Regions from separate parts of the Mesorhizobium sp. B3-1-8 genome, predicted to be linked through region 1. Evidence: riboswitches for the same ligand, from Rfam matches in the RefSeq annotation. Region 1 holds a riboswitch; each other region holds the start of a gene.
What was found. A riboswitch is a leader RNA that binds a small molecule or an ion and turns the genes downstream of it on or off. The one in region 1 is predicted to bind cobalamin.
Positions count from the first base shown of each region.

Region 2: it holds a riboswitch for cobalamin, as region 1 does, so the genes downstream of both, FJ424_RS17115 (DUF1636 family protein) here and bluB (5,6-dimethylbenzimidazole synthase) in region 1, are expected to answer to the same signal.
Region 3: it holds a riboswitch for cobalamin, as region 1 does, so the genes downstream of both, FJ424_RS02090 (CbtB domain-containing protein) here and bluB (5,6-dimethylbenzimidazole synthase) in region 1, are expected to answer to the same signal.
Region 4: it holds a riboswitch for cobalamin, as region 1 does, so the genes downstream of both, FJ424_RS07515 (DUF1636 family protein) here and bluB (5,6-dimethylbenzimidazole synthase) in region 1, are expected to answer to the same signal.

Region 1 covers NZ_VFTK01000044.1:32,223-35,694, forward strand. The annotation lists gene FJ424_RS29340 (exodeoxyribonuclease VII small subunit) at 1-208, opposite strand, end outside; gene FJ424_RS29345 (histone deacetylase family protein) at 212-1,138, opposite strand; cobalamin riboswitch at 1,253-1,430, shown strand; gene bluB (5,6-dimethylbenzimidazole synthase) at 1,473-2,204, shown strand; gene FJ424_RS29355 (hypothetical protein) at 2,205-3,188, opposite strand; gene FJ424_RS29360 (TetR/AcrR family transcriptional regulator) at 3,407-3,472, opposite strand, start outside.
Region 2 covers NZ_VFTK01000017.1:33,684-37,155, forward strand. The annotation lists gene FJ424_RS17105 (cobaltochelatase subunit CobN) at 1-535, opposite strand, end outside; gene cobW (cobalamin biosynthesis protein CobW) at 554-1,591, opposite strand; gene FJ424_RS17115 (DUF1636 family protein) at 1,588-2,019, opposite strand; cobalamin riboswitch at 2,059-2,260, opposite strand; gene FJ424_RS17120 (winged helix-turn-helix domain-containing protein) at 2,290-3,472, opposite strand, start outside.
Region 3 covers NZ_VFTK01000002.1:42,263-45,734, forward strand. The annotation lists gene FJ424_RS02075 (DMT family transporter) at 1-368, opposite strand, end outside; gene FJ424_RS02080 (hypothetical protein) at 434-1,018, opposite strand; gene FJ424_RS02085 (CbtA family protein) at 1,070-1,810, opposite strand; gene FJ424_RS02090 (CbtB domain-containing protein) at 2,029-2,238, opposite strand; adenosylcobalamin (AdoCbl) riboswitch at 2,239-2,382, opposite strand; gene FJ424_RS02095 (histidine phosphatase family protein) at 2,468-3,040, shown strand.
Region 4 covers NZ_VFTK01000006.1:46,765-50,236, forward strand. The annotation lists gene FJ424_RS07505 (FAD-dependent monooxygenase) at 1-114, opposite strand, end outside; gene FJ424_RS07510 (efflux RND transporter periplasmic adaptor subunit) at 111-1,268, opposite strand; cobalamin riboswitch at 1,602-1,808, shown strand; gene FJ424_RS07515 (DUF1636 family protein) at 2,003-2,386, shown strand; gene FJ424_RS07520 (ABC transporter ATP-binding protein) at 2,383-3,171, shown strand; gene FJ424_RS07525 (ABC transporter substrate-binding protein) at 3,204-3,472, shown strand, end outside.

The DNA.
Region 1 (3,472 bases):
GCGACAGCCTGATCTTCTCGACCTTGTCCTCGGCCGCTTTCAGCAGCCGGTCGCAATGCGCCTTCAGCGCCTCGCCGCGCTCGTAGATCTTGATCGACTGGTCGAGCGGGACGTCGCCGCGCTCAAGATCATCGACGATCTTCTCAAGCGCGTCGAGCGCCTGTTCGAAGCTCATCGCCTTGACGTCCTCATTGCCTTCCACTGCCATGCTCTATCCCTTCATCAGCCGCCCGACATGGGCGGCGACTGAAAATGCCAGTCCCTGCAGATCGTAGCCGCCTTCCAGCAGGCTGACGAGCCTATTGCCGCTGTGGCGGCCGGCGAGCTCCATCAATTGCCCGGTCGCCCAGTCGAAATCGTCCTCGGTCAGGTTGATCTCGGCCAGCGGATCACGATGGTGCGCGTCGAAGCCGGCTGAAATGATGATCAGGTCCGGCGCGAACGCATCGATGGACGGCAGCACACGCGACAGGAAGGCGTCGCGGAACAGGTCGCTGCCGGTCTGCGGCGCGAGCGGCGCGTTGACGATGTTGCCGGCGCCGGTTTCGCTTTTCGCTCCGGTACCGGGATAAAGCGGCATCTGGTGCGTCGAGCAATAGAGAACCGATGGGTCGTCCCAAAAAATGTCCTGTGTGCCGTTGCCGTGGTGGACGTCCCAGTCGACGATGGCGACGCGCTCGGCCTGATGCTTCTTCTGCGCGTAGCGGGCGGCGATCGCGGCCGTGTTGAACAGGCAGAAGCCCATCGCGGTGGTCTTTTCGGCGTGGTGACCCGGCGGACGGGCGGCGACGAAGACGTTGGCGGCGCGGCCCTCGAAGACGTCGTCCACCGCCGCGTTGGCGCCGCCGATCGCCGTCACCACGGCCTGCCAGCTTTTCGGGCTGGCGCTGGTATCGGCGTCGATCGAGACGATGCCGCTCTCAGGGATCGCCGCGCGCACGCGCTCGACGAAATCCTCGGGATGCGCATAGAGGATCGTTTTCTCGTCGCCTTCGGGCGCCTTGACGCGGTCGAGCGCCGAAAAAGCCTCGTCGTCGAGCACGCGTTCGATGGCGCGCAGGCGGTCAGGCCGCTCGGGATGGCCGGGCGGCGTGAGGTGTTCCAGAAAGATCGGGTGCGTGTAGAGACGGGTGGCCATGGCGCCTAATCTAGGCACCGGCGGCGCGGATGACCATGTTTGAAAGCCGAATGGCTGGGGAAAATTGCGCCAGTCCGTGTCGCTGGCGCCATTGGCGCGGCGCAAGCTTCGCGGTAAGGTTCTTCGCTGCCTGGTGCCCGCGACGCGGGAGAATCGGGAACACGGTTGAACTCCGTGGCGTGCCCAACGCTGTGAGGGGGACCGCGCCGGCAAAGCCACTGTCGATGACGGGAAGGCGCCGGATGCGGGAGGATCCCGAGCCAGAAGACCGGCCCGGCAGACATGGTTTTCCGCTTGGTCAGGCGGGAAACTGCTTGTCGCAAGGGGAAAAGCGATGACGGCAGCAGCGATCGCCGCGGGCGGCGACGACTTTGACCAATTGGCGCGCGACGCGGTCTATCGGGCGATGTTCACCAGGCGTGACGTGCGCAGCCATTTTGTCCCCGACGATCTCGATGACAGCGTGTTGGCGCGGCTCATCACCGCCGCGCATCATGCGCCCTCGGTCGGCTATATGCAGCCGTGGAATTTCATCGTCATCCGCGATCCAGGCAGGCGTCGGCAGGTGCGCGACCTGTTCCTCGCCGCGCGCGAGCAGGAGCTGCCGGCGATCGAGGCGGAACGGCAGGCGCTATACCGCAAGCTTAAGCTCGAGGGCATCTGCGAAAGCGCGCTCAATCTGTGCATCACCTGCGACCGGCAGCGGTCGAAGGATTCGCCGCTCGGGCGCTGGCACAATCCGGAGATGGACCTCTACAGCACCGTCTGCGCGGTGCAGAATTTCTGGCTGGCGGCGCGGGCCGAGGGTGTCGGCGTCGGCTGGGTCAGCATCATCGAGACGGAAGCGCTGAAGCAGCTCTTGTCGATCCCGGAACATGTGACGCCGATCGCCTATCTCTGCGTCGGCCGCGTCTCTGCCTTCGCGCCGAAGCCCGATCTCGAGGCGCATGGCTGGGGCAAGCGCCTGCCGCTGCCGGAGCTTGTGATGAGCGAGACTTTCCGCGGCGCCGGCGAGGCGCCGCTCAAATCGGCGATCGCAAGGCTTGGCGGCCCATCAAAGCCATGATCAGGCGGCTCTCGGAGTCTCCCAGCGCGAGCCGCCGCCGAAGGAGCCCAGCGCCTTGTCGCGCAGTTCCCTGAACTTGGATGAGGCCTCGGCCAGCCGGTGGTCCCATTCGGGATTGGGCACCTGGCCCTCGATGGCTTCGAAATAAACCTGCATCAGCGAGGCAATGGCGAAGGGCTCGATGAAGGCCGCCTTGAAGGCCCAGGCAAAGACGATGGCCAGCACGAAAGCCCAGCCGGCAAGCTGACCCGGCATGACCCAGAGGATCGCGGCCGCGGGCGCCAGCATCAACAGGAAGATGACGAAGGACACGCCCCACATGATCGCCGCCAGCCAGACGGCGTTCTTGACCATGTGCTTGCCGTTCTGGGCGTAGAGGACGACACCTTGCCTGGCCGTCTCGAAGGGCAAGTTCGAATTGATGCGGATGTTGTAGCCGAGGATGATCTCGTCGACATAGGTCAGCGAGATACGGATGACGGTGTTGATGAAGCTGACGATGCCGCTCAGGCCCGGGATCGGCAGGAAGGCGGCTATCCCGCCGATCAGGCCGGTGATGGCGCGGATGGCGCCCTTGACCAGTTGGTCGACGACGAAAAGGATGTTGGCCTCGGCGAAACGCTGGGTGACCACTTCCTTGGCATAGGCGATCTGGTTCTGGCCGTCAGGGACATCGTGGCCGTCGATCAGATGCACCATGACGGCGATATGGCCCGCCTTCAGCACGTAGAGGATGTATTCGCGGATCCAGTAGACGGCGATCGACACGACGCCGAAGCCGACCACGCCGCCCCACAACGCGAAGGACATCGGCCCGTCGGGATCGGTCGAGATGTGGCCGACGCCGTAGCCGACGCTGGCCCCCGTCCCAGTCGCCATGATGTAGGCGACCGTGATGCCGAAATAGACGATCATGCGAAAGACGATGAACGGCCATGTCCGCATCATGATGGACACCGACCTGGCGATGCTGAAGTCCCACATGCCCCGACTCTCCACACCCCCGCGCATGATCCCGAAAATCGGAATGGATTTTCGGAGAAGGGTCATGCGCTGAATCAAAGTTTTTACAGCGTCCTTTGCGCGTTCAAAGAACGCGCGGCGCTGTAAGAGTTGGCGGTGGAGGATGCGCTCGCCCCATTGATTGTCAATCGCGGCGGGGTTGCGTCGGCCGGAAAGCGGTGCACAACCCGGTGGCTTGGTTACCCAAGCGTGCCGTCAACCGTCTTGCGCAAGCCTTCGAGCAGTTGCTTGAATGCCGCGATCGC
Region 2 (3,472 bases), on a different contig from region 1:
ACCCCGCCTTCGGCACACTGACCGCATCAACCACGGCCGCCTCAGCCCCAGCAAGCCTTGCCAGCCTTTGCACCAGCGCCGCCATATTGGCCGGCCCGCCTTCGCGGAAATAGCCGAGCAGGGCGTCGAGCTCGGCGCGCGGCAGGGTCGAGCCTTCGATCAGCCGCTGGTCCTCGTCATGGCTTTCACCGGGCAGCAGCGCCAGCTTGATGCCGCGCTCGCGCGCGACCGCAGCGAGCTGGTCGCAGCCGTAACGCCACCACTCATAGCCGCCGAGGATGCGCACCAGGACGACCTTGGCGTGGCGGGCGACGCTGTCGATCCAAAGATCCACCGACATCGGGTGGCGAAGGTCGCGCAGCGCCGCCAGCCGCATCGCGGGCAGCCGCGCGGCATCGGCCTTCCAGGCGGCGGCCAGACCGGCGAGGTCGCTGTCGGTGAAGGACAGGGCCACCACATCCGCAGGCGTCTGCCTGAGGTCGATCGGCTCGGCGAGATCGTCGAGCGAAGCGGATGTCGTGGTGAGGATATGCATCGCTTTTTGGTCTTAGCCTCAGCCGGCGAGGATACGCTCGATCGCCGGACGGTTCAGCCCCTTGAGGCCGATGACGACGAGCCGCGAGCGGCGGTCGTCCTCGGCCGTCCAGGCGCGGTCGTAATAGTGGTTAACGCGCGGGCCGACAGCCTGCAGCAGAAGCCGCATCGGCTTGCCGCCGACTTCGACGAAACCCTTGACGCGCAGCACGTTTTCCTGCTCGGCGGCAACGGCGACGCGCTTGGCCAACTCGTCGGGATTGGCGATCGACGGGATGTCGATGACGAAGGAATCGAAATCGTCATGCTCGTGGTCGAGCTCGTCGTCGTGATGGGTCTTGCGGTTCTCGATGTCGTCCTCCACCGCAAGGCCGAGGCCGAGCAGCACGGACGGATCGACCTTGCCCTGCGCTGTCGGCACGATCTTGACGGCACGCGCGACATGCTCGCCGATGACGGCGTTGGCGCGGGCGGAGCCCGCTGCATCCATCAGGTCGCTCTTCGACAGGATGATCAGGTCGGCGCAGGCGATCTGGTCCTCGAATACCTCTTCGACCGGATCGTCATGGTCGAGGGAATCGTCAGCCGCGCGCTGCGCCTGCAGGGCATCCATATCGGAAGCGACGCGGCCATCGGCCAGCGCCGGGCCGTCGACCACGGCGATGACGCCGTCGACCGTCACGCGGCTCTTCACGCTCGGCCACTGGAATGCCTGCACCAGCGGCTTCGGCAGAGCGAGGCCCGAGGTCTCGATCAGGATGTGGTCGACCTTGGGATTGAGCGACAGGATCTGATCGAGCGCCGGCACGAAATCGTCGGCGACGGTGCAGCAGATGCAGCCATTGGCCAACTCGACGATGTTTTCTTCCGGGCAGGCGTCGACGCCGCAACCCTTCAGGATCTCGCCGTCGATGCCGACATCGCCGAACTCGTTGACGATGATCGCCAGCCGCTTGCCCTTGGCGTTCTCGAGCAGGTTGCGGATCAGCGTCGTCTTGCCGGCGCCGAGGAAGCCGGTGACGACGGTGCAGGGCACGCGGGAAACGGATGCGTTCATGGTCGGTCCTTCAACATGTCGAGGGGAGGGATGCGGGCAACGAGGCCGCGCTTGAGGGAATCGGGCCGGCCGCGCCAGGGGATGAGGCCGTCGGTCGAGGTGGCGAAGATCTTTGCGCCGGCGACGAGGTCGGCGCCGCTGGTCGTGTCCAGATCGCCGAAAACGTAGCTCCAGCAGCCGTCGCGCAGCAGCGCGGCGCTCAGCCGGCGCTTGCAGTTGCCGAGGCATTCGACGGTACGGATCTTGATCTTTTCGCCGGAAGCAGCCCGGCGCGTGTCTTCGGCAAGCAGCGCACCGGCGCGCGGATGGGCGTCCGAGCCGGTCTCGTCGCGGCAGGATGAGCAGACGATGACGGTCACGCCGGCCAAAGCATCGGGCTCGGACGGAACGTCCGCACTGTTTGCCGGGAAACTGCCGTTGCGATCCAAAACCATGCTCCTTGCCCGGAAAACCCGCCGGGCATTCGGATACTTAAAGTCTCAGACGGCAGGTCTCCTGGCTCGCGGGTCGTCGCCCTGAATGCCGCCTTCCCGGGAAATCCCAGTGGTTTTCGGCAGAGGCTCGTCGCTTACAGTTGCGGGGACAGCCGCGGATTTGGGTGTTGGCCCGCACCGCATTCCCTCTTGGCTCCTCCCTTGCCGGGAGAAGACCGTCTGGTCAGGATTTAGGCTTACGGCTAGGTCCCTGTCAACGCGCAGCTACGACACCGCGATGTCGGCCAGCGCCGGGCCGAGGTCGCCGGCCGGCATGACTTCGATCGCCTCCAGGCCGAGCCAGCCCTGCATCTGCTTCAGCTCGTCGAAGAGCCGGGCGGCGGTTTCGGCGGGAGCGCCTGCTTCGGCGTAAGCGGCATGGACGCGCAAGACGCTGGCCGGGCGGTCGGCCCGGAGATCGACGCGAGCAACGATCCGGTCGCCGAGCAGGAAGGGCAGCACGTAATAGCCGTATTGGCGCTTTTCCGCCGGCGTGTAGATCTCGATGCGGTAGCGGAAATCGAAGAGTTTTTCCGTCCTGGTGCGTTCGAAGACGACGGGATCGAAGGGGGCGAGCAGGGCGCGCGCCTCTATCCGGCGCGGGAAACGGGCGTCCTTGTGGAGATAGGCAGTCTTGTCCCAGCCTTCGACCTTCACCGGCAGCAACTCGCCGGCATCGACCAGGTCCTCGATGCGATCCTTCGTGTCGCCCGGCGCGAGACGAAAATAGTCGCGCAGGTCGCCATAGGTGGCGATGCCGTGGGCACGGGCGGAAATGCGCAGCAATTCGCGATGCGCGTCCTCGACCGAGGGTTCGGGAAGGTCGAGCACCGCCTGCGGCAAAACGCGCTCGGGCAGGTCATAATAGCGTTCGAAGCCGCGGCGGTAAGCGGTGGTGATGCGTCCGGCCCAGAACAGCCATTCGAACGCGTGTTTGGCCTCGCTCCAGCCCCACCAGCCGCCATTGCCCTTGTGGCCTTCGATATCGGAGGCGGCGATCGGACCGCGATCGGCGACCTCTCTATATATCTCGTCGATCGTTTCCTTGCGTTCACGGCCCCATTTCGCCAGGCCGAGATATATCTCGTCGCCCTGCTCGGCGCGCTGCATGCGCCAGCGCATCAAAGGATAGGTCTCGACGGGCAGGAACGACGCCTCATGCGCCCAGTATTCGAACACGGCGCGCTTGCGAGTGACCGCGGCATTATCGAGCAGCGTAAGCGGGTAGGGGCCGAGGCGCGAATAGAGCGGCATATAGTGCGCGCGCACCACCGCGCTCACGGAATCGATCTGCAGAAGGCCGGTTCGCGAAAGCACCCGGGCGAGGTGCCGGCGATCCGGAACTCCTGCAGGGCGAGGGTCGTTGAACCCTTGCGCGCCCAGCGCGATGCGCCTCGCCATGGCCAGC
Region 3 (3,472 bases), on a different contig from region 1:
AGCGCCTGCCAGCGGCTGATGGTTTCGCCGAGCACGAGATAGCCGAGCGCCAGGGCGAAAGGCGAGGTGAGCGAGAAGAGCAGCGCCGTGATGCGCGGGCCGACCGAATAGATGGTGGCGAAATAGGTCGAGCTGGCAATGCTGATGCCGGCGAAGCTCGATCCGGCAAGCAGCCAGAACTCCCTCGCTCCGATCGTGTGCCAGCCGCCGATCGCCAACGACACCGAGCCGGTCATCACGAAGGTTGCGAGCATCTGCCAGCGGGCAAGCTGGAGCAGGGGAACGCGGCCCTTGAGCTCGCTCAGGAACATGGAACTCAGCGCGCTGCATAAGGCGGCGGTGACGGCGAAGGCTTCGGGGGCGAACATGGCTGGCGGCTGCGAATCCGGGAACCGGACAATTGCCGATGCTTACGCCTGCGCGCAGCGCTCGGCTAGGCCGCGCGGGCGCGCGGCGTGCCGAAGATGGACCATGCGGCGGCGACGAGCGCCGCTATCGTGGCAAGCAGCACGCAGAGGCTCGGCAGGTGGAAGACCATGTCGCGCCATCTGGGCTCGACGACGGCGCCGGTGCTGAAAGACTCGCCGCTATACTGGCACAGGATCCACGACGCGCCGCTGCGCACCATGTCGGCGTCGATATCGGAGATCAGTGCTTTCGCGTTGCGTTCGGCTGAGGGCATCGTCGCCATATGGGTGAGCAGCGCCTTGGCGGTGGCGATGTAGGCGTGGCTGCATTCGTTGAAGGGGCTCTCCTCGTCGGCGAGGCTGCCCGGCATCAAGCCCCAGAGGCAATAGGTGAATTGCAGGTTGCCGTGATTGTAGAGCCGCCGGAAGGTCGGGTCGGTCGCGGTCTGGCGCTGGGCGAGCTCGAGGATCTCGCCGCGGTAGCGGGCGATCACGGCCATCTGGCCGTGGGTCAGGCTCGGGATCTGGATGCCGGGAGGAGGCGGGGCGAAGGATCCGCTATGCGCTTCGGCGGGTGCTGCCGCCGTCATGACCGAAAGGGCGGTCGCCAAAAAGAAAATGGCCGCCAGGGCACGGAACCGTGGCGGCCGACGCATCGGATTTCAGGCGAAGCGGCGGGCGGGGCTGCGCTGGTCGCGCGCAGCGACCACGCGCTCGGCAACCGGGCCGAAGCCGAGCCCGACGACGGTCCATAGCACAAGCTGGATGCCGAGCGAGGCGACGCGGAACTGCCACAGCACCGTCGCCGAGAAGTTCTCCGGTACTTCGTTGATGTCGGGTAGGGCTGCCTTCACCAGTGCGAAGACGACGAGGAAGGCGAGCCCAGCCACGATCGAGGCGTTCCAGGCGCCGAGCCGGGTCCACAGCCGCTGCGCCAGGCCGACCGCCGCCACCATCGCCGCGATCGAGACCACGATCATGATGAAGAACAATTCCGTGCGGTAGCCGATGGTCTCGGCATTGCCGACCGCAGGCGGGTTGGCCGGGTATTTGAGGCCGGGCACCACGATCACCGCCAGGAAGCCGAGCAGCGCGATGAGCGCCGAAGTGCCACGGGGCCCAAGCGAACCCAGCCGGCCATAGGCATAGGCGAAGACCAGCGAGAACAGCCCGCCGAGGGCGGCGCCATAGACCAGCACGCCGGTCGCGAGACCGATGCCGGCCTGCGTGACGCGGCTCACCATGTCGGGCTCCGGCGCCCCGCCGGCCGCCTGGGCCTGCTGTTCCTCGAAGGCGATCGCCTTGTCGACCTGCGGCTCGCCATAGACGCGGGCAAAGGCGAATGCCAGAATCCCCGCAACCAGCCCGACAAGCATGCCGCGCAGCAAAAGTTTTCCGACCATGTCGTTAACCCTCTAAGCAATTCCAGGAAAAGTGCGTAGCGGTTTTCCGTCCGGAATAGCGTTAACCCAACCCAGCAATTCCAGGAAAAGTGCGTAGCGGTTTTCCGTCCGGAATAGCGTTAACCCAACCCAGCAATTCCAGGAAAACTGCGTGCCGACTTTCCGTCCGGAATCGCGTTAGACCAAAATCGAAGCGGGTTCAGCGATGCTGAACCGTCTTAGTGGCAGGGGAAGCCGAGCAGGTGGCGGCCGTCATGCACGAATTCGTGCACATAGGTGCCGCGGATCAGCGACGTCGCGCCTTCTTCCGCCCCGACGAAATAGATCGCCAGCATCAACAGCAGGCCGGCGAAGATAGCCCAGGGCAGAAGCTCGCGAACCGGAATCGCAACCGGACCGTAGCTGGGGGCGAAGGTGGTGTCGGACATATTGACCTCCCGTGGGATACTGCGTCCCGTTGATCGAACAATGCTGCGGAATAAGGCCTGACTTTCGGCTGGTGCCGATCACAGTGGCGCGACCGTGCCGGACTCGCACCGGCTTCCAATCCCGTATAGCGCTAAAACACTTGTCAGCACTTCGTTCGCCTGTCAACGATATGTAATGGCCAACACGGCTTCGCGCGGCCGAAATTTCACTGGACCACGGAGTTTTGGGATGCTCGCCCGCCTGACGATGATCGCAAGCGGCGCGACGCAGGCCACGCGCAAGGGTCGTTTTCCGAGTGACGAGGCGCCGGAGCCGCGAGCCTTCGAGCGTGCCGGCGCGCTGGCCGCTTCGCTGCGCCGCGCCGACCGCGTCTGGACAAGCCCGGCGCTTGCCGCGCGGCAGACGGCCGAGGCGCTCGGCCTCGCGGCGACGGTCGAGCCGCTGCTTGGCGAACAGGATTTCGGGCGCTGGGCCGGCAAAGGCTTCGAGGAGGTGCAGGCCGAAGATCCGGAAGGCATGGCGGCCTGGTTCGCCGATGCGGAAGCGGCGCCCCATGGCGGCGAATCGCTTGCCGCCGTCGCCCGGCGCGGCGCCGCGCTGATGGAACGCCTGGCTTCCGAGAGCGGTCATACCATCGCGCTCACCCACGCCCTGCCGATCCGCGCGGCCATGGTGCATGTTCTGGGCGCGCCGCTCTCCTCGGTCTGGAAGATCGACATCGAGCCGCTGTCGCTCACCGAGTTCCGCGGCGACGGCCGCCGCTGGGTGCTGCATGCGAGCGGGGTCATTGTCGGTGGTTAAACAGTCCGGGCGCGGGTCGGTCCCGTGGACAGCGCGACTCGCAGTCAGCAGATGGTCAAGGAAGCGGTGGACGCTATGGTGAGGTGCCGCAGAACAGCGGGGCGAGGTTGATCGCTAGAAGGCGTTGGTCAAATCGATGGTCACGATATAGGCATTTCGTGGCCAGCACTTTCGAACTTCTCTCGGAAGCTCTTGAGCTCTCTTCGCCGCAGCCTTTGAATTGGGAGTAAAAGGACATCACGTCGAGTGACGTGAGTTTGCCCTCGAGATTTCCCCTTGCCTTGAACGTCGCCTTCAGGCGCAGGTCGACCGCCGATGCTGGAAATCGGACGAGGCTTAGAAGTTTGTCTCTTAGGTCGGTCCGGTCGTCCGCGCCGGCCGGAACAACTGAAGTCAGCAGTAGCGTAACAGTCAGCAGTCTGGTGATCACGG
Region 4 (3,472 bases), on a different contig from region 1:
GGCAGCCTTGTCGAAGATGCGCACCGGAACGCCGAGCTTGGTCAACCAGAGCGCGAGCGTCAGCCCGGTCGGGCCGGCGCCGGCGATGAGGACCTTGGTCTTTGACATGGTCATTTTCCTTCTCCCTCAACGATACGGACTTTTTCGTGTTCCCGCAGCCGGTTTACGCCGGCAGTGACGACCCGGTCGCCCTTGGTGAGCCCGGCACTGACGACTACGCGGTCAGTCTCGTAGCGGGCGATGGTGACCGGCTTGAGCTCGACAGCCGACGAGGCCGACACCACCCAGACGGCGGGCTTGCCTTCCTTGTCGAACAGCGCGCTGCCCGGCAGCAGCACGACAGGAGCGCCGGCGATCTCGACGCGGCCGGCGACACTTGCGCCGAAGCGCATCTCGTCAGGCGCATTCTCGAGCGAAACCTTCACCTGGAAGGTGCGGGTGGCGGCGTCGGCCATCGGCGCTATCTCGCGCACAGTGCCGGCGGTCGAGACCGCCGGATTGCTGAGCAGCGAGACGGTGACGGTGGGTATCTTTCGACCGCGCCGGGCGCTGGTAAAGGCCGCTTCCGCGATAGAGAACACCGCGTCGCGGCTCTCCGGATCGGCGACGCGTACCACCATCTGCCCAACATTGACCGATTGGCCGGCCTCGGCGCCGGTGGCGGTGACGATGCCGTCGAATTCGGCCCGGAGCTCGGTGTAACCGAGCTGGTCCTTGGCCATCGCGAAGGCGATGTTCGCCGATTTCAGCTTGGCCTCGGCCGAGCGCAGATTCTTTAGCGTCGCGTCATGGTTGGCGCGTGTCGTGAAACCCTTGGCGAGCAGCGCGCTGATACGCGCTTCGGCGGCGCTGGCTTCCACCAGCACGGCCTCGGCCGCTGTCACATCGGCTTCCGCGCTGGCCAGCCGGTTTCGATAATCCTGGTCGTCGACCCGGGCGAGCACCTCGCCCTTCTTCACCGTGGCGCCGACCTCGGCGGTGCGCCGGATGAGCTTGCCGGAAACGCGAAAACCGAGATCGCTCTCCAGCCTCGGCTTGATCTCGCCGATAGCGACGCGGTTATCCGCGACGGGTTCCGGCGAGACCGAAACTGCCTTGACCAGCTTGGTTTCGGGCGTGCCCGGCGCGACGTTCGATGCTTCGCTTCTGGCGCCGTGCCAGACCATCACGGCACCGCAAGCGAGCGCGGCGATGGAGCCGGCGACAAGGCGGCGCCTGAGCGGCTTGTTGTGCCCAAGAGGACTGTTGTGAAAACGTGCGGCAATCATGTTGTCTCCATGCCCAAGGTTGCGGCCGCGCTTGGGAGGACGCGGCGGCCGGGAAACTGCGTTGGCTGGCAGGGGATCAAGGCGTTGCAACCTGTCTTTCGCCAGCCCGATCTTTTTGCGATTTCGGCTCCGGCAAATCCCGAACGGTTTCTGAAAATTTTCCGATGTTTGGGTGAGACGGCGCGAGGAGGGATTGACTGCTACGCAATCGTTGATATGTAACGTTATTACATATCTAAACGAGAATCGAACCACGAATGCATTTCTCCAGGCAGGTCGCTTCACGCGGTGATGAACGCGCGCAGAAACCGTTGCGACTCGCGCGCGGACAACCTACGATGGCTGCGTCATGGTCCCCGAGCCGCAAGGCGAGGGGTGAAAAGGGAACACGGTGAGATCCGGTCTGGATCGAACCCGTGGCTGCCCCCGCAACTGTGAGCGGCGAGCTCCATCCGAAACGCCACTGGCCGGCAAGGCTGGGAAGGCGGATGGCGCAACGACCCGCGAGCCAGGAGACCTGCCATCGACATGAGTTGACCGGACGGGGTGTGCCGGGAGGAGACGCGGGCACCGGTCTTGTCGGCCGGCTCGTCCAGCATCCTTCCGTCGCCATTTTGGAAAGTGACGGAATGTTGGACGCATCGAGAGCAATTCCAGGAAAAGTGTGTAGCGGTTTTCCGTCTGGTATTGCGTCAAAACAAAGAGATAGAGCGGTTCGCCGTTTCCGTGAAACGGTGAACCGCTCGAGCCATCACATCATCGTCTGTTCGCTGTGTCGCGATACCGTGACCGGGCTGAGGTCCGGCGAGGGTTTGTGCGTCGACCTGCGCTCCAGGCTTTCCTTGCAGCCGGCGCCTTCCTTTGTCATCGAGACCATCGACTGCATGGCGGGTTGCGCGCGGCCGCTCACCGTGGCCTTCATGGCGCAAGGCAAAGCCACCTATCTCTTCGGTTCCATCGACAGGGGCACCGACGCCGGAGCGCTGGTCGAATTTGCCAGGCTCTATGCCTCGCTGCCCGACGGCTGGTGCAATTCCGGCCAGCGCCCGGCAAGGCTCGCCGGCAAGATACTGGCGCGCATCCCCGCCGCGGGTAAGGCCAGGAAGCAAGTCCGGTGAGCGTGCCCCTGCTTGAAGCCCGCGATCTGGGCGCCATGGCAAACGGCCGGACGCTGGTCGAGGATGTCAGCCTGTCGCTGGCGGCGGGTGAGCGCCTCGCCATCATCGGCCCGAACGGCGCCGGCAAGACGACTCTGCTGCGCATGTTGTGCGGGGCGTTGTCGCCGAGCCACGGCGAGGTTCGCCTGGCCGGGCGCCGGCTGGACAGGATCACCGCCGCCGAGCGGGCGCTCAGCATCGCCGTCGTTGGCCAGACGGACCAGCCGGATCCACGGCTGGCGCTCATCGACTATGTCGAGCTTGGCCGCGTCCCGCATGCCGGCCTGAGGCGCCGGCACGACGACCGCGACATCGTCGTCGAAGCACTGCGCCGGACCGGGCTCTTGCCACTGCTCGCGCGCAGCATCGGCTCGCTCTCCGGCGGCGAGCGCCAGCGCGCGCAGCTCGCCCGTGCCATCGCGCAAGAGCCGAAGATCCTGTTCCTCGACGAGCCGACCAACCACCTTGACCCGCGCGCCCGCGCAGAACTGCTCGAACTGGTGGCCGAATTCAGCATGACCGTGGTCGCCGTGCTGCACGATCTCGCCTTGGTGGCGCCCTTCGCCACCAACGTCGCGGTGATGAGCAACGCCCGGCTGCACGCGCTGGCACCGCCGCGCGAGGCGCTGGCGCAGCCGCATATCCGCGAGGTTTTCGGCATCGACGTGCTGCGCCTGCGGCACCCGACCGAGGACCGCGAGCTCACCGTCTTCGAGCTGCCCACGCGCGCTTCCTCGCCATCCTGAACCTGTCCAACCCAAACAAGGAGCACCATCCCGTGAAACGCCCTTTGTCGTTTGCCTTCTCGCTTCTCGCCTCGGCCGCCTTCGCCTTCCCGGTCACCGTCGACAGCTGCGGCAAGCCGCTCACCTTCGATGCACCGCCAAAACGCGCCGTCATCCAGGACCTCAACATGGCCGAGATGGCCTTCGCGCTGAAGCTGCAGCCGTCGATCGTCGGGCTTACCGGCATCACCGGCTGGTACAAGGTCGGCCCCGAGTTCAAGGCGGAGCAAGGCTCCATCCCGGAGCTGGCGCCAAAATATCC